2 regions of the Shouchella phoenicis genome follow, and region 2 is predicted to be linked to the other one. Evidence: a T-box and tRNA genes for the amino acid it is inferred to sense, from the RefSeq annotation. Region 2 holds a T-box; the other holds one or more tRNA genes.
What was found. The T-box of region 2 lies ahead of ABC361_RS13490 (valine--tRNA ligase). A T-box ahead of a tRNA ligase gene usually reads a tRNA of that ligase, here a tRNA-Val.
Positions count from the first base shown of each region.

Region 1: it has a tRNA-Val gene. The T-box ahead of ABC361_RS13490 (valine--tRNA ligase) is inferred to sense a tRNA for this amino acid. The anticodon was not compared.

Region 1 is NZ_JBDFMQ010000001.1:1,221,002-1,228,279, reverse strand. It holds tRNA gene ABC361_RS06730 (tRNA-Leu) at 121-201, opposite strand; gene ABC361_RS06725 (hypothetical protein) at 369-845, shown strand; gene ABC361_RS06720 (peptidase G2 autoproteolytic cleavage domain-containing protein) at 897-3,260, opposite strand; tRNA gene ABC361_RS06715 (tRNA-Arg) at 3,373-3,446, opposite strand; tRNA gene ABC361_RS06710 (tRNA-Leu) at 3,460-3,548, opposite strand; tRNA gene ABC361_RS06705 (tRNA-Cys) at 3,584-3,657, opposite strand; tRNA gene ABC361_RS06700 (tRNA-Gly) at 3,672-3,743, opposite strand; tRNA gene ABC361_RS06695 (tRNA-Gln) at 3,751-3,825, opposite strand; tRNA gene ABC361_RS06690 (tRNA-His) at 3,830-3,905, opposite strand; tRNA gene ABC361_RS06685 (tRNA-Trp) at 3,920-3,993, opposite strand; tRNA gene ABC361_RS06680 (tRNA-Tyr) at 4,000-4,084, opposite strand; tRNA gene ABC361_RS06675 (tRNA-Thr) at 4,146-4,221, opposite strand; tRNA gene ABC361_RS06670 (tRNA-Phe) at 4,231-4,306, opposite strand; tRNA gene ABC361_RS06665 (tRNA-Asp) at 4,336-4,412, opposite strand; tRNA gene ABC361_RS06660 (tRNA-Met) at 4,420-4,496, opposite strand; tRNA gene ABC361_RS06655 (tRNA-Val) at 4,563-4,638, opposite strand; tRNA gene ABC361_RS06650 (tRNA-Glu) at 4,665-4,739, opposite strand; tRNA gene ABC361_RS06645 (tRNA-Ser) at 4,782-4,875, opposite strand; tRNA gene ABC361_RS06640 (tRNA-Asn) at 4,881-4,955, opposite strand; rRNA gene rrf (5S ribosomal RNA) at 4,972-5,087, opposite strand; rRNA gene ABC361_RS06630 (23S ribosomal RNA) at 5,155-7,278, opposite strand, start outside.
Region 2 is NZ_JBDFMQ010000001.1:2,504,763-2,512,040, forward strand. It holds gene ABC361_RS13485 (bifunctional folylpolyglutamate synthase/dihydrofolate synthase) at 1-65, opposite strand, end outside; gene ABC361_RS13490 (valine--tRNA ligase) at 120-2,762, opposite strand; T-box leader at 2,811-3,031, opposite strand; gene ABC361_RS13495 (hypothetical protein) at 3,189-3,401, shown strand; gene ABC361_RS13500 (hypothetical protein) at 3,410-4,099, opposite strand; gene ysxE (spore coat protein YsxE) at 4,238-5,242, opposite strand; gene ABC361_RS13510 (hypothetical protein) at 5,239-6,117, opposite strand; gene spoVID (stage VI sporulation protein D) at 6,125-7,231, opposite strand.

The DNA.
Region 1 (7,278 bases), 1.3 Mb from region 2:
TTTTATTTATTTAGCAACGTACGATTTTTGAAGGTTTAATAATGTGCATCACAAAAAAATCAGCACCTAGACTATGCTAGAAATGCTGATTGAACAGGTATATAAACCTACGTTTTACGATACCGGTGGCCGGGGTCGAACCGGCACTCCAGAGGAACACGATTTTGAGTCGTGCGCGTCTGCCAATTCCGCCACACCGGCATAAACAACTTATCGACAAATAATAATATACCATTCATCGTTAGTTCCGTCAATAGTTTTTCATAATTTAATACCTATACAGCTTACGTGCATAAATGCTTTAGTAAACAGGAATTCAGGGTATAAAAAAGAGATTAATTTCAATTTACAATAGAAAGGTGATTGTTATGCACAAATTTATTCTTACATGTTTATTAACGTTAAGCTTTTTGTTTCTATCTGGCTGCAGTAATGATGTACAAGATGACCTTGTTCAATATCTAAACTCTAATGAGATGGATAATCTCTATCAAACTGAATTGGACATTATGGCAAATTTTGAAGAGATCCAAGGTGGTTTAGAGGATTATGACGCTGTAAACTTTTTAAATGAGAACATTATTGCACCTTATCGTGATTTTTTAACCGATCTAGAAGCTATTAATCCAGGCACAACAGAGGTAACGAATGTGCATAATCAATATATTGAAGGTGCTACCATTCGATTAGAGGGTTATGAACAGACAGGTCAATTTATAGAGTCAGGGGAATTTGCTGATATGGAAGAAGCAAATGAACTTTTAGATGAGGCCAGATCAATCGTACTTCAATATAGAGAAGAATTAGATTTGTTAGCCGAGGAACTTAATGTAGAAATTGAATAAAAAACATTAAAAAGAAGAAGCGTCTAAGCCTCTTCTTTTTAATTATAGCTGTTATTTTATAAAACAAAGTGCAATACCATATCCTTTATCTTCCTGATAAGGCTTAGTAATTTTCATAACAGTTATGTTGCCAAATCTCTCATTACTTGGATACCCAACCCCACCTTTTGCTGTTAATTTATCCCCTAACTGAACTTCTTCATTAATTCTTACATGCACTTGTCCTGTTAAACCAACAACATTCCATTCATCTCGGTCTTTTCTTGCTGAATATCGCATGTTGCTATCATATTTAGGGTCTTCTAACGGTAACAATACACGTTCTTCTTTATAGCTTGCTAATGTGTTACCATCATCATCAATATCGTACGTTCGTACCAACTGTGGCTCATAGATATATGCGCCAAAATCATTTTTCAAGTAACGTCCTTTCCAATGAAATGAAGCTTCTCCCAGTAGGACACCAGCGGTTTGTGATATTACTCCAATAATATCATCGTCTTGATTAGCTAATCGAACTTTATCTCCTTCTAGTGCGACTAACATCCCAGTTTGTATCGCTCTTCCATCCATGCTCTCGAAATACTCAGCAAAATCAGCAAAAGTTTCTGACCCTGTAATTCTACCTGACGCCTTTATTGTTCCATTTCTGCTATCAAGCTCCCACTTACGGTTTGAACTACTAGAATTTCCTGTAGCACCATACCCTCCTACGACAGAATAACTATTGGGGTTACTCGTTAAGTTACTAGCAACCACCATTGAACCAAAACCGCCATTTGGCTGACCAGCAATTGCTGCACTTGAACTAATAATGCTACTTCTCGGTCCGCGAGCTCTTGAATTTCCTGCACTTCCTAAAATAAAAGATCCTTCTCCTTCTGCATGAGAATTTGAAGAAGCGCCTACCATTGTTTTTGAGTTAGTTGCTGTGGGAGATGCAGTACTCGAAATAATTATAGATTGATCATGATTTGGCTCACCGGTACTGGACGCAATTCTAGCGCCTCCAGAAACCACTGTTATCGGGTTAACATAGGAAACCCCACCACTTTTTATAGCTGTTTGATAACCAGTAGCTGTAACGTTACTAATATTTACTGAATTTGTGGCTGTTTCGACCGCGTTATTTCTTATAGCATTTGAAGAGATTGCATTTACGCTATTAATAGAAACATTACTATGGCCACCACCTACAAAAACCCCATTAGTATCACCAGAATTATGAATATTAATATTACTTAGTGAAATATGGTCTCCTCTATTATTGCCACCAAATACAAGAATAGCATCACTTGCTCGGTTAAATCGACTGATATTCATCCCATTTAATATTACATTTCTTGCTTTATATTGAACAGCAACAACCGGACCGTTTCTAAAGTCATACTCTTCGTCCCCAATTGCTGTAAAGTTTGTGATACTCACATTCGTGTATGCACTCACGACTAACGCTCGAGGATCGATATTATTTTGAAATCCTTTTTTATTATTGGGATGCAGAGACACAAGATTGGTTGCTGTTAAATGAAAAGCAGATTTGGAATCAGGATCCTCTCCAGTATGGTGGCCAATATGCCTGAAGTTGTAACTACGAGCGTCTTCTCTAGAGATATGACCCATAATGTGCACATTGTTAGCTGCGCTAGAGTTATCATGTGCTTTTACTTCAATCCCACCATAACAACCTGATGTATAATTGTTTGACAACAAAATATGACGACTTCCATCATCAATTTCTATACCGTTTTGATTTCCGCGTGTAAAGGGATCATAGGCATAACAATTTGATATAGTAATATACTCACTATGATGTGTTGTAAATCCATCATCAACCCAATCAGTTGCTTTACACGACTCAATCCAAACATATTGAGATGGTCCACTATCAACAGTTCCATCTCCACCGTAATGATAATCTAATCCCGTTGAAGTTACATCAAAACCATGTAAAGAACTATTATATGCAAAAACATGATCAATCCATGCATACTTTACGCCATGTAGCGTTAAACAACTTGACCGACTTCCTCCAACAGGTTCTGAGCCTCTTCTTCTATTTCCGTCTAAACTAAGGTTTTTAACAACAATGTATTCTTCACCTTGCTCTTTGTCTCGTAATGAAATTGTCCATTCCGAAGAAGGTGCGGTATCAGGTGTTTGAATTGTCGTCAGTTCCATACCTTGACCTTCTATAACTGTTCGACTAGGCAATTTTATTGTTGCGTAATAACGCTTCGGTCCCAAAATCAATTTTACGTTACCGTTCCCCATAGCTTCTTCAAAATAAGAAGTTTGATCACTCTCTGCAGCATGTTCTGGTATAAAGTCATCAACATAAACAACGCGTGCATTTTGAATTTCCACCATCGTATCTGATAATTGTTTAAACGACTCTTTTAGTTGTTTTTCCAATTTCGTTCACATCCTTTTCTATAATTAAACTACTAAAAAGTAACTACTTATTATAGAGAAGCATTAATTAAAAAAACAAAAAACCAGCTTAATTTAAGCTGGTTTTTAAAAGCGCGCCCGAGAGGAGTCGAACCCCTAACCTTCTGATCCGTAGTCAGACGCTCTATCCAATTGAGCTACGGGCGCTTGTACAAAGAAATGGTGCCGAGGGCCGGACTTGAACCGGCACGATTGTCACCAATCGCAGGATTTTAAGTCCTGTGTGTCTGCCAATTCCACCACCCCGGCATGTATGTAAGGACCATCTCATTCTATGAAACTATTGGAGGCGGTAACCGGATTTGAACCGGTGATAAGGGTTTTGCAGACCCCTGCCTTACCACTTGGCTATACCGCCTTGGCAAAATAAAGAGCGGAAGACGAGATTCGAACTCGCGACCCCCACCTTGGCAAGGTGGTGTTCTACCACTGAACTACTTCCGCATATAAATGGCTGGGCTACCTGGGATCGAACCAGGGAATGACGGAATCAAAATCCGTTGCCTTACCGCTTGGCTATAGCCCAATAATGGGGCGACCGATGGGAATCGAACCCACGAATGCCGGAACCACAATCCGGTGCGTTAACCACTTCGCCACGATCGCCATATTTGTTTAATTGGCAGGGGTAGTAGGAATCGAACCCACATCAAAGGTTTTGGAGACCTTCGTTTTACCATTAAACTATACCCCTTAAAAATGGTGGAGGGGGACGGATTCGAACCGCCGAACCCGGAGGGAGCGGATTTACAGTCCGCCGCGTTTAGCCACTTCGCTACCCCTCCACTTTGAAAAGACAATACTTATCTTACCTAAAACCGTTGGTTTTGTCAACAACTTTTTCAGTGGTGCCGGCCAGAGGACTTGAACCCCCAACCTACTGATTACAAGTCAGTTGCTCTACCAATTGAGCTAGACCGGCAAAAGTAAGTGGTGGCTCAGGACGGAATCGAACCGCCGACACACGGATTTTCAGTCCGTTGCTCTACCAACTGAGCTACTGAGCCATAAACATATGTATGGCTTTTTTAAAAAATGGCGGTCCGGACGGGACTCGAACCCGCGACCTCCTGCGTGACAGGCAGGCATTCTAACCAACTGAACTACCGGACCATTTTTTTGGTTGCGGGGGGCGGATTTGAACCACCGACCTTCGGGTTATGAGCCCGACGAGCTACCAGACTGCTCCACCCCGCGACGTTACATAGTTACCGATGATGTATATCTATGAAGAAATACATCTTCCTGATTGAAAAAACTTAATGGTGGAGGATGACGGGATCGAACCGCCGACCCCCTGCTTGTAAGGCAGGTGCTCTCCCAGCTGAGCTAATCCTCCAATATAATATGCAAGTTCATTAAAAATGGTGACCCGTACGGGATTCGAACCCGTGTTACCGCCGTGAAAGGGCGGTGTCTTAACCGCTTGACCAACGGGCCAGTGAAAATTTAGTACATGTATGTATTCATAAGAATAAGATCTGGCGGAGAGCGAGGGATTCGAACCCTCGAGACGGTTTTACACCGCCTACACGATTTCCAATCGTGCTCCTTCGGCCAGCTCGGACAGCTCTCCAGCTATGGCTCCACAGGCAGGATTCGAACCTGCGACCGATCGGTTAACAGCCGATAGCTCTACCACTGAGCTACTGTGGAAAATTTAGTTAAGTAAGCCTGGCAACGTCCTACTCTCACAGGGGGAAGCCCCCAACTACCATCGGCGCAAAAGAGCTTAACGACCGTGTTCGGCATGGGAACGGGTGTGACCTCTTTGCTATTGCCACCAGACTATGAAAAGAATCGTTGATTCTTTCAAAACTAAATCTAGAAATCAAACTCAAGTCAAGAAAAAAATTAGGATAAGCCCTCGACCGATTAGTATCAGTCCGCTCCATGTGTCGCCACACTTCCACTTCTGACCTATCAACCTCATCATCTCTAAGGGGTCTTACTGGCTTACGCCATGGGAAATCTCATCTTGAGGGGGGCTTCATGCTTAGATGCTTTCAGCACTTATCCCGTCCATACGTAGCTACCCAGCGATGCTCCTGGCGGAACAACTGGTACACCAGCGGTATGTCCATCCCGGTCCTCTCGTACTAAGGACAGCTCCTCTCAAATTTCCTACGCCCGCGACGGATAGGGACCGAACTGTCTCACGACGTTCTGAACCCAGCTCGCGTGCCGCTTTAATGGGCGAACAGCCCAACCCTTGGGACCTACTTCAGCCCCAGGATGCGACGAGCCGACATCGAGGTGCCAAACCTCCCCGTCGATGTGGACTCTTGGGGGAGATAAGCCTGTTATCCCCAGGGTAGCTTTTATCCGTTGAGCGACGGCCCTTCCATACGGCACCGCCGGATCACTAAGCCCGACTTTCGTCCCTGCTCGACTTGTAGGTCTCGCAGTCAAGCTCCCTTATGCCTTTGCACTCTACGAATGATTTCCAACCATTCTGAGGGAACCTTTGGGCGCCTCCGTTACTGTTTAGGAGGCGACCGCCCCAGTCAAACTGCCCACCTGACAATGTCCCTGACCCGGATCACGGGTCGAGGTTAGAATGTCAGCACCATCAGGGTAGTATCCCACCGACGCCTCCACCGAAGCTAGCGCTCCGGTTTCCTAGGCTCCTACCTATCCTGTACAAATGGTACCAACACTCACTATCAAGCTACAGTAAAGCTCCATGGGGTCTTTCCGTCCTGTCGCGGGTAACCTGCATCTTCACAGGTACTATAATTTCACCGGGTCTCTCGTTGAGACAGTATCCAAGTCGTTGCACCATTCGTGCGGGTCGGAACTTACCCGACAAGGAATTTCGCTACCTTAGGACCGTTATAGTTACGGCCGCCGTTTACTGGGGCTTCAATTCAGAGCTTCTCCCTTACGGGATAACCCCTCCTCTTAACCTTCCAGCACCGGGCAGGTGTCAGCCCCTATACTTCGCCTTGCGGCTTGGCAGAGACCTGTGTTTTTGCTAAACAGTCGCTTGGATCTATTCACTGCGGCTCTCTCAGGCTATTCACCTTAATAGAGCACCCCTTCTCCCGAAGTTACGGGGTCATTTTGCCGAGTTCCTTAACGAGAGTTCTCCCGAGCGTCTTAGAATTCTCTTCTCGCCTACCTGTGTCGGTTTGCGGTACGGGCACCTGTATTCTAACTAGAGGCTTTTCTCGGCAGCGGAGGATCAGGGATTTCGGACCCTTGGGTCCTTCACGGTCACAGCTCAGCCTTCACGGAACACGGATTTGCCTATGTTCCAGCCTTGCATGCTTCGACGCGCACAGCCAGCGGCGCGCTCACCCTACCTTTCTGCGTCCCCCCATCGTTCAAACAAATACGAGGTGGTACAGGAATATCAACCTGTTGTCCATCGCCTACGCTTTTCAGCCTCGGCTTAGGTCCCGACTAACCCTGAGCGGACGAGCCTTCCTCAGGAAACCTTGGGCTTTCGACGGAGGGGATTCTCACCCCTCTTTTCGCTACTCATACCGGCATTCTCACTTCCAAGCACTCCACTAGTCCTCACGATCTAGCTTCACAGTCCTTGGAACGCTCCCCTACCCAATCCCTACTGGGATTGCCATAGCTTCGGTGATACGTTTAGCCCCGGTACATTTTCGGCGCAGAGTCACTCGACCAGTGAGCTATTACGCACTCTTTCAATGATGGCTGCTTCTAAGCCAACATCCTGGTTGTCTAAGCAACTCCACATCCTTTTCCACTTAACGTATACTTGGGGACCTTAGCTGATGGTCTGGGCTGTTTCCCTCTTGACTACGGATCTTAGCACTCGCAGTCTGACTCCCGAGTTAAAGTTTTTGGCATTCGGAGTTTGACTGAATTCGGTAATCCTGTGGGGACCCCTCGTCCAATCAGTGCTCTACCTCCAAAACTCATCACTCGAGGCTAGCCCTAAAGCTATTTCGGGGAGAACCAGCTATTTCCGAGTTCGATTGGCATTTCACCCCTACCCACA
Region 2 (7,278 bases):
CCTGGTTTTATGCCAAAAGGTAAAAGAGAATGAATCCACTCAATCGCCTCTTTACTCGTTTTCAATGCACTTCCTCCTTAAAAGAAGCTCAAGCGTATACTCGCTTGAGCTCAATTTGTTTAGGCACTTAATTCTTCAATTCGATCGATGACTTTTTTGCGTTTTAACTCATAGTCTTCTTTTTTGCTTTTTTCTTCTTCAACGACATGAGCTGGTGCTTTTGCAACAAATCCTTCGTTGCCTAATTTTTTCTCGATCCGTTCAACTTCTTTCGTTAATTTATCTTTTTCTTTTTCCAGACGAGCAATTTCTGCATCTAAATCTAGTAAACCTGCAAGCGGTAAGAAAATGTCCATTCCGGTTAGCGCATGAGACATTGCTTTTTCCGGTGTTTGTAGGTCTTCTTGAATGACCAGTTGACTTGGATTGGCGAATTTCTCAATATAAAGCGAACCGCGCTCTAATCGAGCTTTCATGCCATCATCTGCTGGACGAATAAACAGTTCAATTTGCTTGCTCATCGGCACGTTTAATTCCGAACGGGTATTACGGATCGATCGAATTAACGTCTTTAACGTTTCCATATCTTCAACTGCTTCTTGGTCGTTAAAAGAACGCGTAAACGATGGCCATTCTGCAACCGTAATCGACTCTCCTTGATGCGGCAAGTGCTGCCAAATCTCTTCTGTTATAAACGGCATAAATGGATGGAGCATGCGCATCGTATGATCGAGCACATAGGCAAGAACGGAACGAGTCGTTGCTTTTGCTTGTTCATCTTCCCCGTAAAGCGTTAACTTCGCCATCTCAATGTACCAATCACATACATCGTCCCAAATAAATGAGTAAAGTGTGCGTCCAGCTTCACCAAATTCATAGCTATCGATTAAGCGGCTAACCGTCTCAGCTGTCTCGCCTAGACGTGTCAGAATCCACTTGTCAGCTATGGTTTTTTCTTTCGTTATGTCAATTTCATCATAGGTTAAACCTTCCATATTCATTAAGGCAAAACGAGACGCATTCCAAATCTTGTTTCCAAAGTTCCACGTAGATTCGACTTTCTCCCAGTAAAAACGTAAGTCATTCCCTGGCGTACTCCCTGTTGCTAAGAAGAAACGAAGGGAATCGGCGCCATATTTTTCAATGACATCTTGGGGATCAACACCGTTTCCGAGTGATTTACTCATTTTCTTGCCATCCGCTGCACGAATTAAGCCATGAATCAGCACATCTTTAAATGGTCGTTTATTCGTAAAGGCTTTGCCTTGGAAAATCATCCTTGATACCCAGAAGTAAATGATGTCGTAACCTGTTACAAGAACGTCTGTTGGATAGTATCGCTTTAAATCTTCTGCATCTTCATTCGGCCAGCCCATCGTTGAAAATGGCCATAACGCTGATGAAAACCATGTATCTAATACATCTTCATCCTGAACCCAATTTTCACTGTCTGCCGGCGCTTCTTTTCCTACATATAATTCATTGGTTTCTTTATGATACCAAGCTGGGATACGGTGTCCCCACCAAAGTTGTCTTGAAATACACCAGTCGCGAATGTTTTCCATCCAGCGTGTATACGTATGTTCAAAGCGCTCTGGCACAAACGTAATTTTTGTCTCTTCATCCTCTTGCATCTTAAGTGATTCTTCCGCAAGTGGCTGCATTTTTACAAACCACTGCGTGGACAAATACGGTTCAACAACAGCACCACTGCGCTCAGAGTGACCAACTGAATGCAAATGTTCTTCAATTTCAAACAGAACGCCAGTTTCTTGCAGGTCTTTAACAATTTTCTTACGGCAGTCAAATCGATCAAGCCCTTGGTAGATTCCTGCATTTTCATTCATCGTACCATCTTCATTCATAACCAAGACACGAGGAAGGTCGTGTCGATTTCCAATTTCAAAATCATTTGGGTCATGAGCAGGTGTAATTTTCACAGCGCCAGAACCAAATTCACGATCAACATAGTCGTCTGCAACAATCGGAATTTCCCGCCCGACGATTGGCAACTTCACGCTTTTACCGATTAAGTGGCTATAACGCTCGTCTTTAGGATGAACCGCTACCGCCGTATCACCGAGCATCGTCTCAGGACGTGTCGTTGCAATTTTAATCGAGCCTGATCCATCTGCTAGTGGATAGTCCATATGGTAAAACGCACCTTGAACATCTTGGTGAATAACCTCAATATCAGAAAGCGCCGTTTTTGTTTGTGGGTCCCAGTTAATAATATATTCGCCTCGATAAATAAGCCCTTTTTCGTAAAGAGAGATAAACACTTCATTTACAGCATCTGATAAACCAGAATCAAGCGTAAAACGTTCTCTTGAATAATCAACAGAGATTCCAACTTTCGCCCATTGCTGGCGAATAAACTCCGCATATTCTTCTTTCCATTCCCATGACTTCTCAAGAAAACCTTCTCGACCTAAATCATGCTTGGAAATTCCTTGTTCCTTTAATCGAGCCTCTACTTTTGCTTGCGTTGCGATCCCAGCATGATCCATTCCTGGTAGCCAAAGTGTATCGTACCCTTGCATACGTTTTGTACGAGCAAGAATATCTTGTAACGTCGCATCCCACGCATGGCCTAGATGAAGCTTTCCAGTTACGTTTGGTGGAGGAATAACAATGGAATACGGTTCCTTATTCGGATCATCAGTAGGTGTAAAAAATCCGCCTTTCTTCCAATAGTCATACCATTTCTTCTCTGTTTCACTCGGATCATATTTTGTCGGCATTGCATGCTGTTCCGTCATTAAACAGTCCTCCTTCTTTAAAATAAAATACAAAAAAACCCTTCCGTCTCAAAGGACGAAGGGATTGTTCGCGGTGCCACCTTTGTTCACAGAACGATCTCTGTGCAACTCAAATCGAATAACGGTTCGGTCCGTTTCTGTTTACTTCATCGTTCAACAGAAAAGCTTACAGGCGACTTTCAAGAACTTACTTTCTAGAAAGACTTTCAGCCGAGGTCTTTCCTCTCTAAAGAAGCAGTTTCTTTACTCCTCCTGATCATAGCTTGTTTTATAGGTTATGTTCGTATTTTATCGTTTGCGTTTACTTTCGTCAATAACAGCTTTGGCTTATTTTCTATAGTCTATACATCTTCAACTGTTTTTGCAACAGTTTTAGGCGCTGTGCATACACTACAGAAACAATACGATTAAGGAGGAACTGATACGATGGCGAAACGATTCCAAGGGTTTCCACCCCCATGTCCCCCACCTGGTCCGCCTAAAAAATTTGGTCGCTTTAAGTTCATTTGTTTGCAATGTTTACCGCCGATTTTGGTGTTTCAGCTCATTCGCACGTTGCTTCTACCAACAGCAGTTGATTTATTCCTTCTAACCCTTATCATCGTCTTTTTTGTCTGCCTATTCTTTGGGATCGTATAAGACAAATCTTAGGAAAATAAGATAACGTCATTTTGATCCCTCTCCGTTTCTTTTTCTTCAAGTTGTTGCTTCCATTTTCCGACAAGAAAAAACGTGACAGTAAAAAAGATTACCAGGATTACAGAGTTCAATAAGTTTAGTTGGATGGTTAGTACACCATCCCATAGTCGCATACTTGCAAAAAAGAGAAGAAAAGCAGCAGCTTGCAAAAGGATACCTGACATCTTCCACATAAAGGATCTTTCTTTTTGATTACTCTTATCAAATACATAGACACCTAGTAAACCAAAACCTGCTAACAATAAAATTGGCAGAAATGAAAAGGAAGCTGCTTGAATATTCGGTTCAAATAATCCTACTGTTTGAATAATAAGCTGTAAGACAAAATAAACGACGAAAAGAAGAAGTCCACCTCTCAGCAATAATGCTGTTTTTAATGATGTTGACATTTGAGGAAGCCCCTTTGTTCGCTTCTCACAGTACGTATAAATATTTTTTTGATTAACATCTAATTCAAGATTATGTTTTTCCGCATAAATCCACTCATCTAACACTTGATGTAGCAGTTGGTACCGCTTTCGTTTCGAAAAGCTTGCTGCTTCCATATAGTGAACGACCTCTTCAAAAAGCACTTTTTTTTCAGAACTAAGCTTACTCTTTTTTTCTTCAAGCTTTTCATAAGGTATTCCTTGTTCCATGCCTTACACCTACTCCCTCACGTCTACTGTTACTTTAAGCATACCCGCATCGTCCTAAACTAAGCATTCTTCTATCTATTTAATGGCATTTTTTTCTTTTTTTCAAGTGTAAAATCATAAAAAAAAGCAAGCATCAGCTTAGGACTGATTACTTGCTTGTTCTTCATCTTGCGGCACAATCTTCGGAACAAAACGCTGAACTTTACGTAGCGCATAAATTCGCTTCTCCAGTTTCTGCGTTAATTCAAGCTCGTTCCCACCTTGACGATAGTTCATCATCGTATAATAAATCGGTTCAGGAAATAAAAGATAAGCACTCACCAAATACTTTTCTGCGTTAATTAATGGCAAGTGTTGTTCATACCGAGCAAACCACCGCAGCACTTCATCTTCATCCCATAACGAATGCGGAAAGCCGTGGCGACATAATGTCGCTAAATCTCTCGCTGGCGTATCCAAGCTTGCCCGTTCAAAGTTTATAAATAAATGTTGTCCATTAGTGGCATGCAAAAAGTGGCTTCTCGATAAGCGACCATGAGTTAAGACACTGCGATAAGATCCTTTGTCAACAGTAGTCTTGTACCACTTCTCCAAATGAGTCGTTGCTTCATCAGCTAATTGTTCAAACATTTTAAAATGAGTCAAAAACGATAGTTCAAATGGAGATAAATAAGGTTTCATTTCTGCTTCATCTGCAAATCGAGCTAATTCAAGGGAGTGCATCTCCCACCTAGATAATAACCGTTCACAAGATTGATCAATAACCTCTTTTGTTGCAGTCTGAGATTTTACTGTCATTCGATGAATCGTTCCAATTGAATCGGCCATAATCTCTTCAATAGACTGCCTTCCTTGATAGGTCTGTGTTTCTATCCACGGCATTAAATAATAGGATTTTCCAGAAATAAATAAGGAATGCTCCCCAAATTTTGTTGGCATAATCGGCACAAATGACTGATATTTGAGACGCGTCAGTTTTCTAACAGCATGAATACACTCTTCCGCCTGTACAGGGTCCATGCTCGACTCTTTTAATGCAAAGACCCCTTGCTCCGTCTCCACTCGATAAATCTTTCCTTTTTGCTCGATCGCTGTTGGCATTAAATCATAATAATAGAGTAATGCCTCAATAAACGCATTCATTCCGTCACCTTCTTTGAATCAAGCCATTTTGCTAATGTTGAAGCAAAAGACTGAGTCCGATCCCACTCTTCTTTCAAATGAACAATGAACTCACTGATTTCTGCTTCATTCATTGTCTCCGATTCCTTGCTTAGCCTATTTAGCTCATCTGGAATTAATACCGTCGCCATAATGGCTTTTCGTTCGTAAGCAGTAAGTTGTGCTTTTTGGTTGACTGCATCTAATAGAGCCTCAAGGGACTGCTCTCCTTCATTCAAATGCCATTCTTTTAGAAAAGCATTCAAGGAATCATAGCCGTATTCAGGCTTTTCTTCACTTCCTTCAACAACAAACAGCGATCCATAGATATCCCCTCTAAGATTGCTTATGTTCGCCATTTTTGGAGCGTTCATTTCGTCTGCGCGCAATACCTTTTTTGCTTGATTCAAGCGACGATTGGCTTCTTGAAGAAACGTGTAAAAAAACAGCTTTTGCTGCCGATTGGCTTGTTCTAAAAATGGATACTCCTGTTCAATGTCTTCTGGTAACGGCTTAACTGTTTGATCTTCCCGTCCATTTATGATCATTAAGCCCAATAGTTCTCCCCAATGTGCTTCGCTTCCTTTTTCTCTCTCATTTGAACGAATCACATCATGTACACTAATATAAGCATCTCCCTCTTGAATATAAGCACAGCCTTTTTTTGTTCGCAACATACGATTCATAATCATATAAGGCGCGACACTACAGTTGTCACGCCATGCTATATGCCATTTCAAACAGTCCTCATCTTGCCAGTAGCAAAGCTGTTTTACCCCTTTATCCGTCTCAAGCTGGTTTCCCTCGATAGAAGATGCTTCCTTAAACCCGTACTCATTTTTTAAGCGCTCAATCATAGGTCACCTACTTACTCTTCGAAGGTATATAGATAATTTGCCCCTCTTCAACTTTTTCACTATCTAAGTTGTTGTATCGCGTAAGTTGGCTAGTGGAAAGTTCGTAGCGATCGGCAATGACTTGAAGCGTTTCTTCTTCTTGGATAATACACATTTTCCATCTTGAGAACTGCTCGTCTTCGTTTCGAAGCATACTCGTTAAGTAAGAAGCACTATCTCTTTCTTTTTTGACAGCTTCTTGTACTTCTTCTTCAATATCCACTTCTTCAGGCTCATAGCTTTCATGGACGTCCATTTGCTCTGTTTCTGTTACATATCGATAAGCTGGGGCTTCTTCCATATCATGATTAGCGTAAGTGGCATGATCCGATTGAGTTTCCCCTTGATGATCCTCTTCCTGCCAGTCTGATTGCTGAAATGTCTCAATAATATCTTGCTCCATTGAACGATTGCTTTCATACGAAGGCGCCTCTTCTTGTGGCTGATAAGCGACTTGAACCTCTTCAGGCTTCTCTTGATGAGACTTATACGCTTCAAATTGAAATGCAGTGTTTTCTTCTTGCGCTTCTTCTTCCTCCACAACCGTTTCAATGTCTTCTTCTGTTTCTTCATAATCATACTCGGCATCAATCAATTCAATTTCACGCTGTTGCTCGTCTGACTTTACGCCACTAATTGAAACATCAGCAGTAAGCTGAATACAACTTTTTTCTGGTAAATCATAATCAAAACTAGATACTTCTACATAAATATCATCTACATGCTGAATGCGGGTCATGGGGATTGTGATGTCAATTGGAAATACATGTTCGATCTGTCCAGTGCCTGTTTCTGTTTCTGTTTGAATATCACCAGAGTTACGGAAATCACTAAGAGCTGTAAACGATGATTCCTCGTCCTCCTCTTCCTCATCCATCTGTCTGTTTTCTTCCATCATTTTGTACTCACCAACAAAACGAAGGCCACCTTGAATCGTGACGTGGTCATCCATTTGCATGACAGAAATTTCAGGTGTGAGGGACATCCCAATAATTTCATCAATTTGTTGTCCTTTATTAAGCCAAACAGAGTCTTCAATTGAAAACGTTAATGCTGACGACTGTTCTTGAGACAATTTAATTCCTCCTTTTTCACCGTGATCCGTTGTACACGTACACTATT